One region of the Hydrogenophaga sedimenti genome, then DNA from elsewhere that is predicted to be linked to it. Evidence: predicted binding sites of a transcription regulator. Region 1 holds the regulator's gene; the other holds the start of a gene.

Region 1 (8,616 bases):
AACTTCGTGGTGATCACCAAGGGCTCGGAGCGCATCGCCGAGGTGTCGGCCCGCTTCACCCTGGACGCCATGCCCGGCAAGCAGATGGCGATCGACGCCGACCTGGGCGCCGGCCTGATCGATGAGAAGGAAGCCCGCCGCCGCCGCGCGGAAGTGGGCGAAGAAGCCGAGTTTTTCGGCTCGATGGACGGTGCCTCCAAGTTCGTACGCGGCGACGCGATCGCCGGCATCCTGATCCTGTTCATCAACATCGTCGGCGGACTGATCATCGGTGTGGTGCAGCACGGGCTGTCCGCCGGCGAGGCTGCCGACAGCTACATCCTGCTGGCCGTCGGCGACGCGCTGGTGGCGCAGATCCCCGGCCTGCTGATCTCGGTCGCGGCCGCCATGGTGGTCTCGCGCGTGGGCAAGGACCAGGACCTGGGCAACCAGCTGATCGGCCAGATGTTCATGTCCTCGCGCGTGACCGGCATCACCGCCGCCGTGCTGTTCCTGCTGGGCATCGTGCCGGGCATGCCGCACGTGGTGTTCCTGAGCTTCGCGCTGCTGATGGGCGGGCTGGCCTGGTGGCGCCTGCAGGAAGAGCGCCGGCCGCCGGTGGTCGAGCAGCCGGCCGCGCCGGTCAGCGACGGCGAAGCGACCTGGGACGACCTGCAGCCGGTCGACCTGCTGGGCCTGGAGCTGGGCTACCGCCTGATCGCCATGGTCGACAAGAACCGCCAGGGCGACCTGCTCACCCGCATCAAGGGTGTACGGAAAAAGTTCGCCCAGGAGGTCGGCTTCCTGCCGCCAGCGGTGCATGTGCGCGACAACCTGGAACTGCGCCCCAGCGGCTACCGCATCACCCTGCGCGGCGTGGTGGTGGGCGAGGGTGAGGTGTTCCCCGGCATGTGGCTGGCGATCGACCCGGGTGGCATCGGCACGCCGCTGATCGGCACCCCCACCACCGACCCCGCGTTTGGCCTGCCGGCGCACTGGATCGAAGACAAGCAAAGGGAACACGCGCAAATGGCGGGTTTTACGGTGGTTGATTCCGAGACTGTGCTGGCCACCCATCTTTCACACTTGATGCAAGTCCAGGCCGCCAAGTTGCTCAGCCGGACGGAGACCCAGGAACTGGTCGAACACGTGACCCGCCTGGCCCCCAAACTGATCGAAGAAGTCGTGCCGAAAATGGTCTCCATTGCCACCTTCCAGAAAGTGCTGCAGCTGCTGCTGGAAGAGTCGGTGCACGTGCGCGACATCCGGACCATCATCGAATCGCTGGCCGAACACGCCGGCGCCAGCACCGATCCGGTCGAACTGGCCCGCCGTGTGCGCACCGCCCTGTCGCCGGCCATCGTCCAGCAGATCTACGGCGGTTCCGTCAAGGAACTGGAGGTCATCGCGATCGAGCCCGGCCTGGAGCGCCTGCTGATGCAGGCCCTGACCGGCAACGGCGCCGGCGCGCTGGACCCCGGCGTGGCCGAGACGCTCTCGAAGTCGGCCGCCGACATCGCCAACCGCCAGGAAGAGAAGGGCGTGCCCGCCTGCCTGCTGGTGCCCGACGCGATCCGCAATGCCATGGCCCGCCTGCTGCGCCGCGCCGCGCCGCGCCTGCAGGTGCTGGCCCACAGCGAAATTCCTGAAACCCACCTGATCCGCATCGGCCCGATTCTTGGGGAGCTTGCAGCATGAACATCCAGCGATTCACCGCCTCGACCTCGCGCGAAGCCATGGCCAAGGCCCGCAACGCTTTCGGCGACAGCGCCGTGATCCTCTCCAGCCGCGCCACCGACGACGGCTTCGAGGTGATGGCCGCGGCCGAAGAAAGCCTGGCGTCCATCAATGCCGCGCCTGCCGTGGCCGCCCGCAGCGAGCGCATGCAGCCGATCCGCACCCGCGCCGCCGCCCAGGCGCCGGCCTTTGCCGACTCGGTGCAGAACGACACCGAACAGATGGCGATGAGCACGCTGTCGTTCCAGGAATATGTGCGCGAGCGCATGCTGCGCAAGCGCCGCGCCGAGATGGGCATGGAAGAGGAAGAAGCGCCCGCCCCGGCGCCGCGCATGGCCGCACCCCGCGCGCCTGCGCCGATGCCTGCACCGGTCCAGGCACCTGCCACGATGATGGCGCCCTCGCGCCCGGCGCCGCGCCTGCAGATGGCCGATCCCGAACCGGCGCCGATCCGCACCCGCGCGCCGGCACCCGCACCGGCCTGGGAAGACGCTGCCCCGAAGGACCCGCACATGGCGCCCCAGATGGGCGACCAGCGCATGGCGGTCGAACTGTCCGCGCTCAAGGAAATGATCGAGGAGCGCTTCAACACCCTGGCCTGGCTGGGTTCGTCCAAGCAGAACCCGATCCAGTCCAACCTGATGCTCAAGCTGATCCGCGGCGGCTACTCGCCCGCGATCGCCCGCACCGTGCTCGACCGCATTCCGGCCGACTCGGGCGCCCCGCAAGCGGTGCGCTGGGTGATGGACACGCTGACCCGCAACCTCAAGACCGCGCCCGTCGGCTCCAGCCTGTGCGACGAAGGCGGCGTGGTCGCCCTGATCGGCGCCACCGGCGTCGGCAAGACCACCACCGCGGCCAAGCTCGCCGCCCAGTGCGTGCGCCAGTACGGCGCCGCCAGCGTCGGCCTGATCACGCTGGACACCTACCGCGTCTCGGGCTACGAGCAGCTGCGCACCTACGGCCGCATGCTCGGTGTCGTCGCCCACCTGGCGCACGACCGGGCCGCGCTCAAGGACCTGCTGAACCTGCTCTCGGGCAAGCGCATGGTGATCATCGACACCGCTGGCCTGGGCCAGCGCGACCAGCGCATCCAGGAAATGCTCGACGTGCTGGACATGCCCGCCGTCAAGAAGGTGCTGGTGCTCAACGCCGGCGCCCACGGCGACACGCTGGACGATGTGCTGACCTCGTTCAAGGCCAGCACGCTGCACGGCGTGGTGCTCTCCAAGGTCGACGAGGCCGTCAAGCTCGGCCCGGCGATCGACGCCTTGATCCGCCACCAGGTGGTGCTGCGCGGTGTGGCCAACGGCCAGCGCGTGCCCGAAGACTGGCAGAACCCCGACGCGGCGGCCATGGTCCGCATCTCGCTGGGCACCGAAGGCAAGTCGGCCTACGACCCGCTGGCCAACGAGATGGGTTTCTACTTCTCGCAGGGCGCCGCCCAGAGCCTGCACCTGGGAGGTTCCCATGTTTGAGATCGGCACCGACCAGGCCGCGGGCCTGCGCTCCACCGCGCCCCGGCGCGGCCCGGCCATGATGCCGATCGCCAGCCCGGCGCAGCCCGCCGGTGCCTACGAACTGCTGTGCCTGCTGGCGATGCAGCTCAAGGCGCAGGGCTACCTGCCGGTGATCATCGACGCGACCGCCACCGAGGCCGGCGCGCGCCGCGAGAACGATGGGGCGCACCTGGGCCTGCAGCACGCGCTGACCGACGGCTCCATCGCCGGTCTGGGCCAGCCCGGCGAGGGCCACGAATGGCTGGTGATGCCGGCCGCGCGGGGTCTCAAGACCCTGCAGCAGACGGCGCTGGCCGCCGGCGGTGCGGTCGCGCTCTCGCGCCTGCTCTCGCCGTTCGCCCCCGAGGCGCTGCTGCTGGTGTTCGGCCCGGCCCACGAACTGGCGCCGCTGGTGAGCAACCTCTCGGCCCGCGTGCTGGTGCCGGTGCTGCCCTGGCCGCAGGCCAGCGTCGACGCCTACGGCGCGATCAAGCTGCTGCACATGGCGGGCGCCACACCGGTGCTCGCGCCCCTGAACCACGAACAACCCCAGCCCCCGGCCAACCCGGTGGTGGCGGGAGTGACCGACTGCGCCCGCAAGCACCTGGGCATCGAGGTGGAACGCTGGAATGCGCCCGTGTGGGCCACGGGCGTCCAGGAATGCGCCCTCGGACGGCCGCAGCGGCCCGACACCTCCCAAGGACTGCGCCACGCGCGGTACGCAGGACCGGGATCGCCCTTCGCAGGCGCGGTTCCCCAACTCTGGAGCTGACGACGATGTACACCGCCAAAGGCACCCTCAACCGCGACGACCAGCTGCGCAAGTACAGCCCGCTGGTGCGGCGTCTGGCCCATCACATGATCGCCAAGCTGCCGCCCAGTGTCGAGGTCGACGATCTGATCCAGGTCGGCATGATCGGGTTGACCGAAGCCATCGCGCGATTCGAACCCACGCAGGGCGTGCAGTTCGAGACCTTTGCCAGCCAGCGCATCCGCGGCGCCATGCTCGACGAGCTGCGCGAAGGCGACTGGATGAGCCGCGGCTCGCGCAAGAGCCAGAAAGACATCGAACAGGCGGTGCACCGCCTGCAGCAGAAGCTGCACCGGGCGCCGATGGAATCGGAGATCGCCAAGGAACTGGGCATGACCCTGCCCGACTACCAGCACATGCTGGCCAAGGTGCGCGGCACCCAGCTGGTCTACCTCGAAGACATCAGCGGCCGCGACGACGACGAAGAAGGCTTCCTGGACCGCCACATGGGCGACGACGAGTCCGACCCGTCCTCGCTGCTGCAGGACCAGCGCATGCGCATGGCCCTGGTCGAGGCGATCAAGAACCTGCCCGAGCGCGAGCAGCAGATCATGTCGATGTACTACGAACACGACATGAACCTCAAGGAGATCGCCGCGGTGCTGGGCGTGACCGAGTCGCGCATCTGCCAGCTGCACAGCCAGTCGATCGCCCGCCTGCGCTCCAAGCTGCGGGAGCACTGAGCAGCCCCCACGCTCCGCCGCTGCGCGGGTCGCTGCCCCCCGAGGGGGCTGGGCCTGCCTTGGGGCGGCCCGGCGGCTGGCCCTTCTGCCCCCACGCTCCGCCGTTGCGCGGGTCGCTGCCCCCCGTTCCAATCCGGTGAACAGGCGGGTTGGGGGCCCGGTGATTGGGCCTTTGACTGCGGCGTGGCTGCCTACAGTGGCCACATTGCCCCAGAGACGGACTGTTCACCATGACCGAGATCACCGCCGACCGATTGCACACGCTGCTGGATGCCCTGCCCAACGGGGTCCGCGTGCTGTCGCTGGACTGCTTCGACACCATCGTCTGGCGCAAGGTCGCCAAACCCACCGACGTCTTTTTCGCGCTGCAGGATTCGGCGCCCTGGCAGGCCCACGGCATCACGGCGCCGCTGCGCGCCAAGGCCGAGGACGCCGCGCGCCGCCGCAAGCGGCTGCTGACCCGCTCCAACGAGGTGACGATCGAGGAGATCTACCGCGAGCTGCTGCCCTCCCTGAGCGATGCCGAGCGCGCGACCTGGGTGGCGCTGGAGCTGGACGCGGAAAAACGCCATGGCTTTGTTTTTGAACCGACCCTGGCACTGATCCGCGCGGCGCACGCGCGCGGGCTGCGCATCATCGTGGTCAGCGACACCTATTTCTCCCATGTGCAGCTGCGCGAACTGCTGGCCGCGCTGATGGGCGATGAACACCGGCTGATCGCGCAGGTGCACTGCTCCAGCGAATGCGGTGGCTCCAAGGTCAACGGCATGTTCGGCGTGGTGCTGCAGCGCGAGAAGCTCAAGCCCGCGCAGGTCTGGCATCTGGGCGACAACCCCAAGGCCGACCTGTGGGCGCCGCAGCAGCAGGGCGTGGTCGGGGTGCATCTGCAGCACCACGTGCCGGCGGTGCTGGCCCAGCTGGAGCAGCGCGAGCGCGCGGCCCTGCAGCTGATGCCCGAGATCCACCGCAGCGTCGCCATGCCCAGCAGCTTCCACGCCCAGCTGGCCACCCGCCACGGCTTCATGGCCGGCGACGTGCGCGACCGCATCGGTTACGGCACGCTGGGGCCGGTGATGCACGCCTTCGCCACCTGGGTGCGCGATCGGGTGGCCGCGCTGGCGGCCGACGGCACGCCGGTGAAGGCGGCCTTCCTGCTGCGCGACGGCCACCTGCCGGCCCGGGCCATGCAGGCGCTCACCGGCGACGCATGGCCGCTGTTGCGGCTCTCGCGCTTCACCGCCAACGCCGCCTGCCTGCGCGACCGCGACGACGTGGTGAGCCTGTTGGCAGGCATGTTGTCGGAAAAGAGCATGCCGGCGCTGGCACGCCAGCTGCTGCTGCCACCGGCGCTGGCCGAATCCATTCTTGCCGAGAGCCTGAAAGCGAGCCGCCCGGAAGACGCCTTTGCCCGCCGGGTGCTGCGCGAAGACACGCTGCGCACCATTCTCGAGGCCTCGGCCCGGTTCCGCGCCCGCCTCTGGACGCATGTGCAGCGCGCGACCGGGGTGCAGCGCGGCGACACCCTGGTGTTCGCCGACCTGGGCTACAGCGGCACGGTGCAGACCCGGTTGCGCGAGATCTTCCAGGACGAACACGGCGTGCGCCTGCACGGCCTGTACCTGATCGCCAGCCGCGCGCTGCCCGGCCAGGTGGATCGCGAAGGCCTGATCGGTCCGGACTGGGCCGACGAGCGCCTGGTGGTTGCGCTGACCGCCTACATCGGCCTGTTCGAGATGATGTGCACCATGGCCGAACCCTCGACGGTGGACTACACCGACGGCGGTGAGCCGGTGTTCGGCGCCTCGGGCGCCAAGGCCACGCAGTCGGCCACGGTCGACCGCATGCAGGAGGCCAGCCTGCGCTTCGTGCGCGATGTGGCGGCGGTGCCTCCGCGCCGCAAGCCGGCCGCCAACCGCCTCGAGCTGGCGCGCCAGGTGGTGGCCGACCTCGGCCGCCTGATCTACCTGCCCGACGCGCAGGAGACCGAATGCCTCTCGACCTTCGAGTTCGACTTCAACCTCGGCACCGACCTGATGCTGGCCACCGCCGATCTGGAGACCGGGCTGGAGGAGTTCCGTCGCGAAGGCTTCGCCCTGATGAACCGCGACTTCACCCGCCTGCGCATCAGCTACCCGATGGAGCTGCGGCACATGGACATCTCGCTGGCGATCACGCTGATGTCGCTGCAGCGCTACGGCTATGGCCTCTCGACCAGCGACGCCAGCCTGCGCCGCGAGACGGTGCCGGCGCTGGTGGCCAATGCCACCGGTCATTCGCAGGGAGTGGTCGAAGCCCACGCCACGCACGACGGCTTCTTCAGCGTCTCGCTGCCGATGAGTTCCTCGTTCGACATGAGCGTGCTGCTCGGCCAGTGCTACCAGTGGCTGCAGATCGAGTCGGTGTGCAAGGTGTCGATGGAAGAGTCGCGCGAGACCTTCCCGCTGGAAATCGGCCGCGATGTGCTGTTCGACGGCGTCGGCGCCCAACCGGGTGGCCTGCTGCAGTGCAGCCCGGCGGCCATGCTGTTCCTGCCCGCGTGTGCACCGAAGGACCACGGCCGTTTCATGGTGCGCGTGGTCTACCGCCCGCTGGTGTGGGTCGAGGCGGTCGCCGCCGGACAGGCCAGCGCCAGGACGCACGCCGAACCGCTGGCGGCCTGAGAGAACACCCACCCCATTCAAGGACACCGAGATGGACATGGAACACCGCAGGCCCGAGGCGCTGCTTGAACGTGTGGTGACGGCGATCGAGGGCGGGGCCGCATTGCACGCCACCGCCACCGACCGGCACGATGCCGGGCTGTCGACCTTGCCCGGTCGCTGGAGCCACCACAAACCCGATGCCACCGGTCTGCCCGATTTCGCGGCCGCCACCGAGACCACCTGCGTGTGGGTGGTGCGTGGCGCCGCGTTCGATGGCGACCGCTGGCGCCTGGCGCTGGCGCGCTTCATGGCGGCGCCCGCCGGTCGGCTGGTGCTGGTGCTGCTGGGCTCGCCGTCGCAGGGCGCCGTGCTGCGCCAGGCGCTCGAACGCCTGGCCTTCGCCAGCGGACTGCGCAAGCACCCGGCGTATTACCTGATGCTCGACTACGAGGCGCTGCAGCAGGACGCCGGCCCGCTGGTGCTGCCGCTGGAGAAGCCCCCCGAAGCCGCGCGCCAGGCCTATCCCCTGGCGGCGCTGGAAGAGGAGCGCGACCTGCACATGGACATGCTGCGCGAGGCCGGCGAACGCTCGGACGCGCACGTGATCCGCTACCACCTGGCGGCCGATCTGGTGCGCGCCGGTGACCGGGTGCTCGACGCCGCCTGCGGCCTGGGCTACGGCAGCTACGTGCTGTCGCAGCTGACCCGCTGCCACAGCGTGACCGGGATCGACGGCAGCGACTACGCCATCGACTACGCCCGCGCCAGCTACGCCGCGGCGGAGGCACGTCTGGAGTACGTGCAGGGCTGGTTGCCCGACCACCTGGCGGCCTGGCCCGACCACAGCTTCGATGTGGTGGTCTCGTTCGAGACGCTGGAGCATGTGCAGGACCCGCAGGGCCTGCTGGCCGAGTTCTCGCGCCTGCTGCGCCCCGGTGGCCGCATCATCGCCAGCGTGCCCAACGACTGGTCCGACGAAACCGGCGAGGACCCGAACCCGCACCACCTGCACGTCTACACCCTCGACACGCTGCGCCAGCAGTTCGCCCGCCACTTCGTGCGCGAGCGCCTGCACCAGCAGATCGCCAGCGGCTGCAAGCGCCGCACCAACGGCAACCAGTGGGCCCCGCTGGCGCGCACGCTGCGCGAAGTGCCGGTGGACACCGACCTGCCACCCGACAGCGAGTGGTGGGTGATGACGGGCAGCAAGCCGGCCCGCACACTGTCCATCGACTACCGTGCACCCGCCTATGCCGCCCTGCAGC
Region 2 (8,616 bases), on a different contig from region 1:
GCAGGAGAACCAACCACTTCTCAGATGCTTATGCGCAAACTAGGTTCGCATGAGCCGCCGACATGCGCATCGAAAGTACGATCTCGCGATGTCCGCCCCGCGCCTGAACGTCCTCTTCGTCTGCAGCCGCAACCAGTGGCGCAGCCCCACGGCCGAGCAACTCTGGCGCCGGCACCCGCGCCTGAACGTGCGCTCGGGTGGCACCAGCCCCAGCGCGCGCCACACCGTCGCGGACGCCGACATCGACTGGGCCGACGTGGTGATCGTGATGGAGCAGAAACACAAGTCCCGGCTGGTCGCGGACTTCGGTGCCCTTCTGGCAGACAAGCCCGTTCACGTGCTCGACATCCCCGACGAGTACAAGTACATGGACCCCGAGCTGGTCGAGCTGCTGGAGCAGTCGGTCGGCAGCCTTTTGAACATCGAATGACCACCCACTCCAAAGCCACCCCCCGCGAATGGTGGGGCTTGGCCGTGATCGCCCTGCCCTGTCTGGTCTATGCCATGGACCTGACGGTGCTCAACCTCGCGGTGCCGGCGCTCAGCCGCGCACTCGCGCCCAGCGCCTCGCAGCTGCTGTGGATCATCGACATCTATGGCTTTCTGGTCTCCGGCTTTCTGATCACCATGGGCACGCTGGGCGACCGCATCGGGCGCCGCCGCCTGCTGCTGATCGGCGCGACCTTCTTCGCGGCTGCCTCGGTGCTGGCCGCGTTTGCGCGCACGCCGGCCGAGCTGATCGTGCTGCGCGCGCTGCTGGGCATTGCCGGCGCGACGCTGGCGCCGTCCACGCTCTCGCTGATCCGCAACATGTTCCACGACGAAACGCAGCGCCAGTTCGCCATCGGCGTGTGGATCACCGCGTTCTCGGTCGGCAGCGCCATCGGCCCGCTGGTGGGCGGCTGGCTGCTGGAGCATTTCTGGTGGGGCTCGGTGTTCCTGCCCGCGGTGCCGGTGATGGTGCTGCTGCTGGTGCTGGGGCCGCGACTGCTGCCCGAGTACCGCGACGAGGACGCTGGCCGCATCGACGCGGCCAGCGTGCTGCTCTCGCTGGCCGCCGTGCTCGGCACCATCTACGCCATCAAGGCCATGGCCGAGGCCGGCCCCAGCGCGGCGCGGCTGGCGCTGCTGGCCGCGGGCGTGGCGGTGGGCTGGGTGTTCGTGCGGCGCCAGCGGGTGATCGACTACCCGCTGCTGGAGCTGCGGCTGTTCGCCATCCCGACCTTTCGCACCGCCATCGTGGCCTATGCGCTGTCGTGCCTGGCCATGTTCGGTGTCTACATCTTCATCGCGCAGTACCTGCAGATGGTGCTGATGCTCACGCCGCTGCAGGCCGGCTGGGCCACCGTGCCCTGGGCGGGCGGCTTCGTGTTCGGCTCGATGGTGCTGGCGCCGCGCATGGCCGCGCGCTACGGCCCCGGCCCGGTGATGGTCTGGGGCCTGGCCGCGGCCGCCGTGGGCATGCTGCTGATGGTGGGGGCCGACGGTCCGTGGGCGCTGTGGGTGCTGGTGGCCGGCATGGTCGTGGTCAGCCTGGGCATGGCGCCGGTGTTTGCGATCGGCACCGAACAGATCATCACCGCGGCACCGCCCGAGCGCGCGGGCGCGGCCTCGTCCATCGCCGAGACCGCCTCGGAGTTCAGCGGCGCGCTGGGCATCGCGCTGTTCGGCAGCGCGGGCACGCTCATCTACCGCCACCAGCTGGGCGGCGCGGGGCTGGCCGAGGTGCCGGCGCAGGCACAAAGCACGCTCGGCGGCGCCCTCGAAGCCGCCAACCACTTGTCGCCCGACGCGGCCCGGGCGCTGGTGAGCGCCGCGCAGGCCGCCTTCACCGATGCGCTGCAGTTCACGGCGCTGGTCAGCAGCGTACTGGTGCTGCTTGCCAGTGTGCTGGCGGCGCGCATGCTAAAACGGGACTCCGGGCGTTTTGACGACTCACACAGGGACAACACCACATGAAACGACGACTCTCACGCATCCTGATCGCTGCAACGCTGACCATCTGCAGCGCGACATCATTCGCTCAGGGTCTGGCGACCTTTCCGGAGATTCGAAAGGTCACGGATGCCGCCATGGAACTCGCTGGCAAAGGCGACATCGACGCTGCCCTCAAGAGCTTCCGTCATCTGACGATCATCCCCAAGGCCGAGTTCGACTCGATGCTCGCGCAGTCTGCCGCTTACCTCCCCACGGTGGCCACCCGATATGGCAACCCTATTGGTCAGGAGTTCATCGAAGAGAAATGGGTCGGCAAGTCCATGGTCCGACTGACCTACCTTCAGAAGTACGACAACCAAGCCATGCCTTGGGTCTTCTTCTGCTATCAAGGGAAGAGCGGATGGGTGATCCACACGTTCCGCTACAACGACAAGCCGCAAGACTTGTTCTGAAAGGCGATGCCAACGGGCACGCCAGAACCAAAAGATCGCCAGGTCCTGCCATGCCATTCACCCAAGCCCGCTTCACCGCCGCACTGGTGACCCTGACTCTTCTGGGTGCTTGTGCCCAGCCCCTTGGCGGAACCACTTACCGCGTGGGGAACAACCCGGAGTTCCTGAGCAGCCAGGATGCACAGCGCGAACTGATCCGCGAGACGCTGGAACACCAGATCAAGCCGCCGCTGGACAAACCGCTTCAGCTGCTCAACGCGGCGTTGCCGGGATACCCGATCAAGGCGTTGCGGCAGAGGATTGAAGGCAAGGTGGCGCTGCAGTTCGACGTCCTGGCGGACGGCTCCGTGAGCAACGTGACCGTGGTCGAAAATCCGAACGACGAGCTCTCGGCGGCTGCGCGCGAAGCGGTCGCCCAATGGAAGTTCAGCCCCATCACGCGCAACGGCGCGGGCGCCACGTTGAAGTTCGCTTTCGCCTACCGGTTCGAACTCGACGTCACACCATCGCGTTGACCTTCGTCCCTACCGAGCCGCCGCTGGCCAGCGGCAGGCTGCCCGCCACCGAGTTCAGCAGCGTGGCCGAGGCCGACTCCTGCAGGTCCATCGCTTTCTTCAGCACATGCACCTGGGCCGCCTCGGCGACCGAGCCCTGGCGGGACTGGACCACGCGGTCGACGAGCAGAGCGGGGGAGATTTCGATGTCCATGGCGAATCCTTTGAAGGTGTTCAGCCTTTATCGGCGAGCGCCCGGTTCGCTTGAGCCGCCCGGCTTGCCTCCCTGGTAACAAACCGAACACAATGGCCGCAGAGCCATTCCGGCCAGAAAACACGCCGCCCGGGGAGGGAGCGACATGCATCCAGAGGCACCGCCGCGCCGGTTCGACATCCGCATCGACCGCGCACTCACGCACCCGCAGGTGATCGCCCTGCTCGAAGAACACCTCGCCGGCATGCGCGCCGAGTCGCCGCCCGAATGTGTGTTCGCGCTCGACCTCGACGGCCTGCGCCGGCCCGAGATCACCTTCCTCACCGCCTGGCGCACCGATGTACCCGACGACGCAGCAGGAATCGCCCGAGCGAAGGGCGATATCGCCCTCGCCAAAGGATGACCCAGGTCGCCCGCGATAGCGGTCTGAGCCGCGAGAGCCTGTATAAGGCACTGAACGAGAACGGGAACCCAAGCTTTGCGACCGTGCTCAAGGTGGCGAAGGCGCTGGGGGTCCAGCTTCGGGCACATGCGAGCTGACGAATGTCCAGAATGCACAACTTATGAAGCAACTAGAGCGACTTCTGCATCAACAAGGCGACAGATGCTTTTTCTGCAAGGGGTCGATTCCTCCCGGCGAAGAAAGTGTTGAGCACCTTAACGCTTTGTCCAACGATGGGCTGAAGGACGACACAAACTGCGTTGTTTGTTGCAAGGCATTCAACGCGGTCCTTGGCAACCTGTCCATCAAAGATAAATTCCGCGTGGTCCTGAACTATGACGGCGTCCCGAGATGTCCAGCTGGCAAGGAGAACAGCTCAGAAGCATCTAAAGAAGCCAGCCGCATTGCAACCACCCTCTCTCCTGAGTTGAAGCAAGCGACAGACTTGGTCGTGGACAACTTAAAACGACGTGGCACTGACCGTCCAAAGAGAAAAACCAAGCTCGCCAGCACCATCAAGTCAATACTTCAAGGACAAACGACCGTCGCCCCAGAAGACGTCGTCGAGCAGTTGGTCCATCAGGACGTGGTGGTCATTGAGGGAACGAAAGTCACCTATCCAGGCTTTGCCGACGAAGGAGGCTGATCATCGAAGTCGCTCTGCCGGGACGAAACGAGTCAAGAGGGAATAGAACATGACGGCCAATAATTCACAGGGAGCGGTTGACATCCGCATCGACCGCGCACTCACGCACCCGCAGGTGATCAGCCTGCTCGAAGAACACCTCGCCGGCATGCGCGCCGAGTCGCCGCCCGAATGTGTGTTCGCGCTCGACCTCGACGGCCTGCGCCGACCCGAGATCACCTTCCTCACCGCCTGGCGCCTGCCGGCGGGCGCCTCACCCGACACCCCTGCCGGCGCCGAAGGCGAACTGGTCGCCATGGGCGCCCTCAAGGAACTGACGCCCACCACCGCCACCGAAGGCGGCCACGGCGAACTCAAGTCCATGCGCACCAGCGCGCGCCACCTGCGCCAGGGCGCCGCGCAAGCCATCCTCACCGAACTGCTCAGGCTCGCCCGCGAGCGCGGCTACGCGCGCGTCAGCCTGGAAACCGGCAGCACACCAGCGTTTGAACCAGCGATCGCGATGTACCGGCGGTTCGGGTTTGTGGAATGTGGGCCGTTTGCGGATTACCGGGAGGATCCGTTTAGTCGGTTTATGGCGTCAGAAATCTATTCAGCAGCAACCCAAGAAACACATTGCAATCCGCTGACATAGGGGCCTGATTTCTACTTCAACACTGATCCAGAACACACATTCTGAATCAACAAAGACTCTCATCAAAAAGGCGCTAAAAGTGAGCTCCTTCCCAAGACGCGGTCACTTCCGCACAGCCCCCAGTGGCGAAAAGACCTGGGTTCGACCACACACTGTAGATCGAACAAACAATCCTTCCCTGTCAAGCTGGCTACCACAACAGAAATTTGTTGCATTTCAAAACCGAACAACCAACAAAAAACCAAATAAAACAATTAACGCATCGCCATCAGAAGGACGACACTATCTATTAAACCCTAACGCTTCTTGTCCAGTTTGTGGCGCTAACGTCTTTTTTTACAAGTCTCCTTATGACGGTCGAGTATTTTTTGATGAACTTGGACCACCTTGGAGTAAACATCCCTGCACTATTTTTTATGAAGAAGAAATTCCAGGGCCATCAACCTGCGCACAAGAGGAGGCAGCTTGGAAAAAAAATGGATGGCGTTATATAGCCAGCCCACGAGCAACAAGATACGGCCAATTTACTGAGCTAAAGGGATACTCCAAGGGATCAAGAATACTTCTTTATCTACCACTTAGTATAGAAACCATTGAGTCGGAAGACACACACATTCACTTCAAGACCAACAAAAATCAAATTGACATATCTTTTTACTCATTCTCAATGGGCCACATCGAAACAAAAGCATACGATCAACCGAGAACATACTTCATCTTTCGTCTAGCAACGAGCATCCAAAGAATCGCAATAACTCGACAAACAAAAGCGCTTACTTCAGAGAACAGATAGCACCTTAAGCCCGGTCATTGCGGGCCAAACCGCAAAATTCAATTCAAAACAATGGATGCCCCTCCTAAGGTGCAACTAGCTTCTGACCTAGCTCAAATCAACCTTGGCACAGCTTCCAAAAGCTTGAGCAAGCTGCAAGGATGGGCCATCGATGCGGACCACCAAAATTCAACAGTAGGCGAGAGTAGGGCGGCTATCGCTTCACTGGGGCGCAAGCGCCTAACAACCTAATGATTGAGCGCGCCGCGCAAGAATGGACAGTTCGCAACTCAACTAAATAGACGCTCCAATAGGCCGGCGCCTCTACGGTTGCCAGAGCAGCTCCCGCAACACCGTCTTCAACACCTTCCCATAGTTGTTCTTCGGCAGCGCCTCGACGAACTCGTACCGCTTGGGCCGCTTGAAGCGGGCGATCTGGTCCAGGCAGAAGGCGTCGAGCACCGTTGAATCGAGCGCCGCGCCCGGCTGCGGCACCACGAAGGCCACCACGATTTCGCCCCATTCGGGGTCGGGCGCGCCGACCACGGCGACTTCGGCCACGCCGGGTGCGTGCAGCAGCACCTCTTCCACCTCGCGCGGGTAGATGTTGCTGCCGCCGCTGATGATCAGGTCCTTGCTGCGGTCCTTGAGGGTGAGGAAGCCGTCGGCGTCGAGTGCGCCCATGTCGCCGGTCCAGAGCCAGCCGTCGCGGATGGCCGCCTGGGTGGCCTCGGGGTTCTGCCAGTAGCCGCTCATGACGCTGTCGCCCTGGATCAGCACTTCACCCACCTCTCCCACGGGCAGCGGCTGACCGTCCGGCCCCGCGACGCGGATGCGCACGCGCGTCTGCGCCACGCCGACGGAGGCGATGCGCGCTTCGTGCCGCGGGTGCGCGGTGTCGGCCAGGTGGGCGCGGCTGAGGGCGGTGCCGGTCATGGGGCTTTCGCCCTGGCCGTAGATCTGCACGAAGCGCGGGCCCATGGTGCGCAGCGCGCGGCGGATGTCGGCGGCGTACATGGGCGCGCCGCCGTAGACGATGGTCTTGACGCTCTGGCCGCACTGTTCGGGCGTGAGGCCCTGCGCCTCGGCCTCGTCGACGATGCGTTTGACGATGGTCGGGGCGGCGAACAGCGAGAGCGGGCCGAGGGCGCGACCCAGCTCGAACAGTTCGGCGGCGTCGAAACCGCCCGAGGCGGGCACCACGTGTCGCGCGCCGGCCATGAGGTGCGGAATCGCGTAGAGGCCGGCGCCGTGCGACATGGGCGCGGCGTAGGCGATGGCGTCGCCCGGATCGACGTGATCGACATCGTTGAAGTAGCCCAGGCCCATGGTGAGCAGGTTGCGGTGCGTGATCATCACGCCCTTGGGCCGGCCGGTGGTGCCGCTGGTGTAGAACAGCCAGGCGGTGTCGCCGGGGGCTCGTTCTTCTATATGTAAGAGGCCTTCGCCTTCGTGGAGCCAGGCGTCGCACTCGGCGCTGTCGGCGTCGGTCACGCCGTCCAGCCCGGTGAGTTCGGCCGGGTCGGGGACGATGTCCGAGGTCACGAAAGCCCGCCGCGCGCCCGCGTTCTCCACGATCCACTGCACTTCCTTGAGGTGCAGCTTGGCGTTCACCGGCACCGCCACCAGCCCGGCCCACCAGGCGCCGAACAGCAGCTCCAGGTAACGCGGGTGGTTGCGCATGAACAGCACGACGCGCTCGCCCGGCTGCAAACCGGATTTTCTCAGGTGAGCGCCCACTCGCGCGGAGCGGTCGGCCCACTGGGCGTGGGTGGCGACGACCTGGGTGCCGCTGAAGATCGCGGGGCGGTCCGGGTGTTCGAGGGCCTTGCGCTGCAGCAGGTGGGCGAGGTTCATGGGGCGGCCTCTAAAGGAAGGGGTGCGGGTGGGCGCATTGTCGGCGCCGGCGCACGGGCAAGCTGTCGCGTCAGGCTGGCAGAAGGTGTACGGCCTTACAGTGGTTCGCATGAGCGACACCCTGCCCCCGCTGATCACCGCCCTGCTGGACCCGGCGCGGTACCCGCACGCCGTCGAGCGGGTGGCGCTGATGCAGACGCACGGCGGCTGGGTGCTGCTGGCGGGGGAGTTCGCCTACAAGATCAAGAAGCCGGTGCGCTTTCCGTTCATGGACTTCGGCACGCTGGGCGCGCGGCGCCACGCCTGCGAGACCGAGATCCGGGTCAACCGGCGCTTCCAGTCGCACGACAAGCCGGCCACCCAGCTCTATCTCGGCGTGTTGCCCATCGTCGGCACGCCGGACGACCCGCGCTGGGGCGAGGCCGGCACCGATGGGGCTGTCCAGCCGGCGATCGAGTTCGCGGTGCAGATGCGGCGCTTCGACGAAGCCGCGCGGCTGGACCACCTCTGCGCGCGCGGCGCGCTGACGGCGGACCACATCGGCGGGCTGGCGCGGCGCATGGCGGCGTTCCAGGCGCGGGCTGCGGCGGCCGACAAGGCCAAACCCTGGGGCCACGCGGCGGCGGCGATGCGCTGGCCGCGCGACAACTTCACCACGCTGCGTTCGCTGCTGCAGGCGCCCGACGACGCGGCGCGGGTGCGCGCGCTGAGCGACTGGACCGAGCAGCGTTTCATCGCGATCGAGCCGCTGCTCTCGCGGCGGCGCCAGAAGGGCCGTGTGCGCGAGGGGCACGGCGACCTGCACCTGGCCAACCTCGTGCTGATCGAAGACGAGGTGCTGCCGTTCGACGCCATCGAGTTCAACGACGAGCTGCGCTGGATCGACGTCGCGAGCGACATGGCGTTTGCCTGGATGGACCTGCTCGACCACGACCGGCCGGGGCTGGCGAACGGCTTGTTCAGCGAGTGGCTGGACGCCAGCGGCGACGTGTCGGCGCCCAGCGTCTGGAGCTTCTTCGCCAGCTACCGGGCTGGCGTGCGGGCCAAGGTGGCGGCCATCCGTGCGGGACAGCAGGCCGGCACCCCGGAGGCGGATCAAAGCCTGGATGAAGCGCGGCGTTACCTCGCGCTGGCCGACCGGATCGCACACCCGCCGCAGCCGCAACT

The links. Region 1 encodes FliA, which starts transcription of late flagellar genes. Its sites were predicted from a motif close to CTAAAGTTTNNNNNNNNNNNGCCGNTA; they were not measured.
Region 2: ACS5NL_RS18025 (putative motility protein) is a predicted target of FliA. The motif match lies at 3,127-3,153, and genes of this name have one in related genera.

What each region holds. Positions count from the first base shown of each region.
Region 1 covers NZ_JBPZHA010000006.1:187,900-196,515, reverse strand. The annotation lists gene flhA (flagellar biosynthesis protein FlhA) at 1-1,677, shown strand, start outside; gene flhF (flagellar biosynthesis GTPase FlhF) at 1,674-3,194, shown strand; gene ACS5NL_RS12070 (hypothetical protein) at 3,187-3,987, shown strand; gene ACS5NL_RS12065 (RNA polymerase sigma factor FliA) at 3,993-4,709, shown strand; gene ACS5NL_RS12060 (HAD family hydrolase) at 4,940-7,369, shown strand; gene ACS5NL_RS12055 (FkbM family methyltransferase) at 7,401-8,616, shown strand, end outside.
Region 2 covers NZ_JBPZHA010000011.1:155,623-164,238, forward strand. The annotation lists gene ACS5NL_RS18005 (low molecular weight protein tyrosine phosphatase family protein) at 89-430, shown strand; gene ACS5NL_RS18010 (MFS transporter) at 427-1,959, shown strand; gene ACS5NL_RS18015 (hypothetical protein) at 1,956-2,390, shown strand; gene ACS5NL_RS18020 (energy transducer TonB) at 2,441-2,905, shown strand; gene ACS5NL_RS18025 (putative motility protein) at 2,889-3,098, opposite strand; partial or broken gene ACS5NL_RS18030 (addiction module antidote protein) at 3,343-3,638, shown strand; gene ACS5NL_RS18035 (HNH endonuclease) at 3,662-4,186, shown strand; gene ACS5NL_RS18040 (GNAT family N-acetyltransferase) at 4,236-4,820, shown strand; gene ACS5NL_RS18045 (hypothetical protein) at 4,900-5,613, shown strand; gene ACS5NL_RS18050 (class I adenylate-forming enzyme family protein) at 5,917-7,449, opposite strand; gene ACS5NL_RS18055 (bifunctional aminoglycoside phosphotransferase/ATP-binding protein) at 7,559-8,616, shown strand, end outside.